3 regions of the Pseudomonas sp. RT4P38 genome follow, and region 3 is predicted to be linked to each of the others. Evidence: predicted binding sites of a transcription regulator. Region 3 holds the regulator's gene; each other region holds the start of a gene.
What was found. The regulator FliA, encoded in region 3, starts transcription of late flagellar genes. The targets are predictions, from matches to a motif close to CTAAAGTTTNNNNNNNNNNNGCCGNTAA.

Region 1: ACYZT7_RS15125 (methyl-accepting chemotaxis protein) is a predicted target of FliA. The motif match lies at 1,373-1,400, and genes of this name have one in related genera.
Region 2: flgM (flagellar biosynthesis anti-sigma factor FlgM) is a predicted target of FliA. The motif match lies at 1,332-1,359, and genes of this name have one in related genera.

The regions. Positions count from the first base shown of each region.
Region 1 is NZ_CM142703.1:3,256,681-3,258,944, reverse strand. Features, by position in the region: gene ACYZT7_RS15135 (phenylacetate--CoA ligase family protein) at 1-113, shown strand, start outside; gene ACYZT7_RS15130 (GNAT family N-acetyltransferase) at 113-1,066, shown strand; gene ACYZT7_RS15125 (methyl-accepting chemotaxis protein) at 1,465-2,264, shown strand, end outside.
Region 2 is NZ_CM142703.1:5,310,767-5,313,030, forward strand. Features, by position in the region: gene ACYZT7_RS24620 (chemotaxis protein CheV) at 1-401, opposite strand, end outside; gene flgA (flagellar basal body P-ring formation chaperone FlgA) at 484-1,245, shown strand; gene flgM (flagellar biosynthesis anti-sigma factor FlgM) at 1,397-1,723, shown strand; gene ACYZT7_RS24635 (flagella synthesis protein FlgN) at 1,772-2,239, shown strand.
Region 3 is NZ_CM142703.1:2,015,082-2,017,345, reverse strand. Features, by position in the region: gene ACYZT7_RS09340 (protein phosphatase CheZ) at 1-132, opposite strand, end outside; gene ACYZT7_RS09335 (chemotaxis response regulator CheY) at 163-534, opposite strand; gene fliA (RNA polymerase sigma factor FliA) at 702-1,442, opposite strand; gene fleN (flagellar synthesis regulator FleN) at 1,439-2,264, opposite strand, start outside.

The DNA.
Region 1 (2,264 bases), 1.2 Mb from region 3:
TGCGAGTCCTGCCCTGCGCAGTCACAGACCTGAGCCTGCATCCCCGCTCCGGCAAACAACCGCGGGTCCTGGACTTACGCGTGTATGACGCCCCCTCGCCGGAGCCCGCGTGATGAGCCAATTGATTTTTCGGCGCTACCAGCCTTCCGACGCACAGGCCGTGAGCCAGTTATTTCGAGAGATCTACGGCGATCATTACGCCAGGCCAGATATTTACTTGCCGACGATGATCAATCAGCACAATACCGAGGGCCGCTGGCAATCCGTCGTTGCGGTGGACGACAAGCACGTCCTGGGACACGCGGCGTTGTGCCTCGATGCGCTTTCATTAACCGCTGAACTGGCGCTCATGGCGGTGCATCCAGCCGCTCAAGGGCAAAACGTCGCGACGCTTCTTGGCTCGCAACTCATCGAGCTTTCAGAATCCTTGAAACTAAAAAGCCTCTCGATCAAGCAAGTGACCCACCATCCGTACACTCAACGCATGGCAGAAAAAATCGGCTTCCATAGCACTGGTTTGCTTCCCGACTACATTGCGTCGCCACTCACTGAACCGTTGCGGGAAACCATGGTGCTGGGTTGTCACATGAATGAAGGACATGAACGCCCGCTCCCCGATACCCCATGGCCCGAGAGTTGCCGAGCGTTCATGCAGTACCTTTGTTCAGTATTTGGCACTCACCAGGGCATGGCGACTTGCCTCCCTCTGCCTGTGCAAATCGAACAACACCATGAACGGTTCGAAATACTCATTCATCGCTTGAACAAACATCTTCTGGATCAAATTCGGCACCTGCCCAGGCGTTGGTTGATCTCGGCCAAACTCGAACTGTCCTGGCACTTTGCCGAGGATTTAAGCAGTTTGTCGGCCCTCGGTTTCACCTTCACCGGGCTGATGCCCACGCAATACAGTCAAGGGTGGTTCGCGCTGTTTCATCGAGGGGCCGAGCCTCGGCACCTCGAACTGCATTGCCCGCACATGCAACGGTTGCATGACGACTTACAGCAAAACGGCAACACCCTCAGCAGCAACGCCCCACAGGACAGCGCTTGCTCAGCCGCTTGAGTCTTTTCGATGAAAGTCATTACCCGGTTGCGCGCAACGCTGAACACCGCGTCGGTTTCCCTGCGTTGAATTTCGCATCCGGGTTCCTTGACCAGCAAACCTGCCTTTGCCGTCCAGGCCCCGGTATAGCCGATAGTCATGACCGAACTCCCGACTGGGCTACCTGATGCACACGTCTGTGTAAGGCGACCATAAAACGTTCCTTGTACAAGTACTACGTACACGTTGGTTAGTTAGTGTGTATCCACTACGACACCTTTCACGGCGCGCCACCCGTCACCTCACGCCGTTCTTGCACTATCGTACCTAAAGCTCGGCTTTCCCAAGCCGATAGCCCTGAAAGCGCCTAAATTCCATACCAATAATCACAACAAGAACGCTGCACAAGGACCGGTCCCATGCCCGCATTCCGTACCATTCAGGCTCGTTACACGCTATTTCTGGTCCTGTTCATTCTGCTGTTGTCCGTGCTGACAGTGGTCGGCATCAGCCAGTTGGTCGCACCCAAGCTGCGCCACACCGAAGAACAAGTGGCCCTCAACCGCATCGCCGAAGTCGCCGAGCAAATCCAGGGCGAATTAAACAAGGTTCAGGCGCAACAGCGCAGCATCACCCAGACCATTCCCCTGCTCGACAGTGCGGCCATCGACAGCGTTCTGCCGGGGTTAGTCGACCAGTACGGTGAATTGAAAGTCTTCGGCGGCGGCATCTGGCCACTGCCCGGTCAGCGTGAAGCCGGACGCAACAAGTTCAGCACCTTCTGGCACCGCGATGCCTCGGGAAAATTGGTCGTTAACACGTACTGGAACAGCGATGTCGCGCCCAACTATTACGACCAGACCTGGTACAAGGGTGGCATGCAGACCCCACGCGGCCAATGCGCCTGGGCAGCTGCTTATAAAGATGACGCCAGCGCCGAGCCGCGCACCAACTGCGCCATGGCAATCCAGAAGAATGGCGCGGCCTACGGTGTCTCGACCATCGACGTGACCCTGGGCTTCTTCAATGACCTGATCGCGCGCAAGGAAAAAGACCTCGGCGCCGAAATGCTGATCGTCGAGGCCGACGGCAAGATCATCAGCAACAGCTCGCGCATCAGCGGGCCGATCGTACTGAAGAACATCAGTGAATTGGCCGGCAACTCGCCATTCGCCGCTCAGGTGAAGGCCGGCCTGCAAAACCGTGACCAGTCGCAGCG
Region 2 (2,264 bases), 3.3 Mb from region 3:
GTCAGGTAATGGTCGCGTCCCGTGCCCTTGGGTGGCGGATGAATCTCCTCCCAATTCATATTGACGATGCGTTCCACCGATCGCACCAGGAAACCCTGGGTCTTGGTGTTGTACTCCGTGATGATCACGAAGGGATTGCTTTGATCTTTCAGCGCACCGGAACCGGTCGCCATCGCCAGATCAAGAATCGGAATGGTCGCCCCCCGAATACTTGCCACACCGCACACGACAGGACTGGATTTTGGCATCAGCGTCAGTTTGGGGCATTGCAGCACCTCCCGAACCTTGAACACGTTGATCCCATACAGCTGCTGACCGTCAAGACGGAACAACAACAGCTCAAGGCGATTCTGCCCTACCAGTTGCGTGCGCTGGTTTACCGCATCCATTACACCAGCCATGCACAGACTCCTACACCAACACTTAAGTGTGTTGCGACGCGCATTCATCACTAAACGGCACGGCGCTTGCTTTTTAACGCTTATGAACACAGAACCGACATTTTTCCGACGCCTGACATCAAACGCCCGCACATTAATGTGCGCGATGTCAGCCGTTTGCCTGTTCAACGCTGGCAGCCCTGCCCTTGCTGACGCGGTTACCTTGCCTGACATGCTTATCGGCGTCACCCAGGGCTTTCTTGAATTCACCGTAGAAGACTATCTGGCGACCAGTCAAACGCAAGGCCGGTACGAAATCCAGGTCAACCAGCTCGATCCACGCCTGCGCATGCCTATGTGCGACAAGGAATTGACAGCCACTCTGGAGAGTCCGGCCAAGCCGCTGGGCCGCGTTACCGTCAAGGTTCGCTGCGAGGGCGCGTCGCCCTGGACGGTGTTCGTACCCGCTCAGGTGCGCCTTTTTCGCGACATTGTGACCACCACCCGCCCGCTGCGACGCGCCGGAATCGTCGAGCCCGACGATGTGACCTTGCGCGAGCGCGACATCAGCCTGATCAACCAGGGTTACCTGACTTCTGTCGACCAGGCGATCGGGCAGAAACTTACCCGACCAATGGTCGCCGACCAGGTCATGACCCTGGTGCACATGGAACAGGCAGAAGTCATCAGCAAGGGCGACCAGGTGGTGATTACCGCCCGCAGCGGTACGCTCAGCGTGCGCATGCCGGGTGAAGCGCTGTCCAACGGCGGCTTGCGCGAACAGATTCGGGTGAAAAACCTCAACTCCCAGCGGGTCATCAAGGCGCAAGTCACCGCGCCCGGCCAAGTGGAAGTGGCCATGTAGAACACTGGCGCGCCGCTCGACTGTTCCCTAGACTGTGCCCTATGCAGGGCAAGCGCTGACGCGCGCAAGCTCATTGATAACTGGGCCTAAAGTTTTTCCGGGTATGGCCGAAAACATGGCAAGCGTCCAAATACCCAGAGGTTTTTTTATCATGGTCATCGATTTCAGCCGTTTGAACAGTTCCTCGTCACTTACCGGCAGTACACGTACCAGCACCGCGAAGGAAACCGCCGAAGCCGGCAAATCCGCGCCGCTGAATACCCCGGCCGAACAGGCCAGTACCGTCAAAAGCGGGGAATCGGTACATCTCAGCAATGAGGCTCAACAGTTGCAGAAGGTCACTGACAAGCTGCGCGATCAGCCTGCCGTCAACAACGCCCGCGTGGCCGAGTTGAAAGCAGCGATTGCCGATGGCAGCTACAAAGTCGACAGCAACCGTGTAGCCAACAAACTGCTCAACTTCGAAGCCCAGCGCTAGGCCAAGGCCCGCGCCAGGCTTTTGGACGCTTAAAACCCAAGGCCCGCCATGCACGACTCTAATTTACTGCAACTGATCACTGACGATTTTGCTCCAGCACAGCATTTGCTGGAGTTACTGCAAACCGAGTCCCTCGCCTTGCACGGTCGTGACATGCCACTGCTCGAAGAGATTCTGGCGCAGAAACAGGCATTGATCATTTTGCTCGATCAGCATGGCCGCAAGCGCAGTGAAATCCTCGCTAGCCTCAACCTGCCGACCAACCGCAACGGCCTGGAGCAACTCGCCAGCCATTCGAGCATTGGCGATCAGTTACTGGAGCAGAGCGATGTGCTGACCGATCTTCTGGCGCAGTGCCAGGCGGCCAACATCAAAAATGGCCAGTCGATTCTGGTGCAACAGGCCGCGACGTCCAATCAGCTGAAAATCCTCAACGGCGGCGAGCCGCCAGCGCTCTATGATGCACGCGGATCAACCTCCATGCTTGCGAAGCCACGCCCGCTCAGTCAGGCTTGAGCCTGCTGAAACGCGCGCACTATCA
Region 3 (2,264 bases):
GGTCTGGTTGAGCTCATGGATCAGTTGCACGGCGTCGCCGAACCTGCCTTTTTCAAGACTTTCGACCAGTTCGACAGCGTGTTTTTTCAGGGTCGACTCGAAATCGCCCTGTGAAGATTCGTTATGCTCCATAGCTCCCCCGTGGCGCAGTGGCTTCGCACATCAACCGATGCGTTCGAAAATCTTCTCGATTTTTTCTTTTAACGCCTGGGCCGTGAAGGGTTTGACCACATAGCCGTTAACACCGGCCTGGGCTGCCTCGATGATCTGCTCGCGCTTGGCTTCAGCGGTCACCATCAGCACCGGCAGGTGCTTGAGCTTTTCATCGGCACGCACGTGGCGCAGCAGGTCGATACCGGTCATGCCGGGCATGTTCCAGTCTGTTACCAGAAAGTCGATGCTGCCGCTGTTGAGAACCGGAATGGCAGTAGTGCCATCGTCGGCCTCGACCGTGTTGGTGAACCCAAGGTCACGCAACAGGTTTTTTATGATCCGCCGCATCGTTGAGAAGTCATCAACGATGAGGATTTTCATGTTCTTGTTCAATTCGACCTCCAAGCAGTCTTAAACGCGCCCAGCACCTGGACGCGCCATTTCAATCAATCCGGCAAAGCACTCAATGACTGTCTGGAGCACAACAGATCGGGACCCGTGCGGTTCAACACCCCACCAGCCGCGTTCGCAGTGTCCCCACACTGCCTTCAGCGCGCTCGCCACTCCCCCAAACGCCCCCGCAAACGGGCCGCGCACTGGCTGTGTAACTGGCTGACCCGAGATTCGCTAACCCCCAGGACTTCACCGATTTCCTTGAGATTCAACTCTTCGTCGTAATACAGCGCCAACACCAGTCGCTCACGCTCCGGCAAATTGGCAATCGCATCCGCCAGTGCCCTCTGGAAGCGTTCATCTTCCAGATCGCGCGACGGCTCCAGATGAGCACTGGCGCCATCCTCGTGCAGCCCTTCGTGTTCGCCGTCCTGCAACAGATCGTCGAAACTGAATAACCGGCTGCCCAGGGTGTCGTTCAAAATCCCGTAATAATCGTCGAGACTCAATTGGAGTTCGGCCGCAACCTCGTGATCTTTAGCGTCACGACCGGTTTTAGCTTCAATCGAGCGAATGGCGTCGCTGACCATCCGGGTATTGCGGTGGACCGAACGTGGCGCCCAGTCCCCTTTGCGTACTTCATCGAGCATCGCGCCGCGGATTCGAATGCCCGCGTACGTCTCGAAACTCGCGCCTTTGCTGGCGTCGTATTTGGTCGACACTTCAAGCAGGCCGATCATGCCGGCCTGAATCAGGTCTTCGACCTGGACACTGGCCGGCAGACGCGCCAGCAAGTGGTAGGCAATGCGTTTAACCAGTGGCGCGTAACGCTCGATCAGCTCGTACTGCGCGTCACGTGCCGAATTCTTGTAGAGGTTGTAGCCGCTGGCTGTCATAACACCGGTCCTGCCGTTTGTTGCACGAGGCGCTCGACAAAAAACTCCAGGTGCCCACGCGGGTTGGCAGGCAGCGGCCAGGTATCGACCTTTTGTGCAATGGCCTTGAACGCCAGGGAGCACTTGGACCGCGGGAAGGCTTCATAGACGGCGCGCTGCTTCTGCACAGCCTTACGCACGCTTTCGTCGTAAGGCACCGCGCCGACGTATTGTAAGGCGACGTCGAGGAAGCGATCTGTGACCTTGGTCAACTTGGCGAACAGGTTGCGACCTTCCTGCGGGCTCTGGGCCATGTTGGCAAGGACACGGAAGCGGTTCATGCCGTAATCGCGGTTAAGCAATTTGATCAGTGCGTAGGCGTCAGTGATCGAGGTCGGTTCGTCGCAGACCACCAGCAAGACTTCTTGCGCTGCGCGAACGAAACTGACTACCGACTCACCAATGCCCGCAGCGGTGTCGATCACCAATACGTCGAGGTTATCGCCGATGTCGCTGAACGCCTGGATCAGGCCGGCGTGTTGGGCCGGGCTCAGGTGAACCATGCTTTGAGTGCCGGACGCGGCCGGGACGATGCGGATGCCGCCAGGGCCCTGCAACAGAACGTCGCGCAGCTCGCAGCGGCCTTCGATCACGTCGGCCAACGTACGTTTGGGTGTCAGTCCCAGCAGGACGTCGACGTTCGCCAGCCCCAGATCGGCGTCCAGCAGCATGACGCGCCGGCCGAGCTCAGCTAGAGCCAGGGACAAGTTCACTGACACGTTAGTTTTCCCGACGCCACCTTTGCCGCCGGTCACCGCGATCACCTGTACGGGATGCATGCTG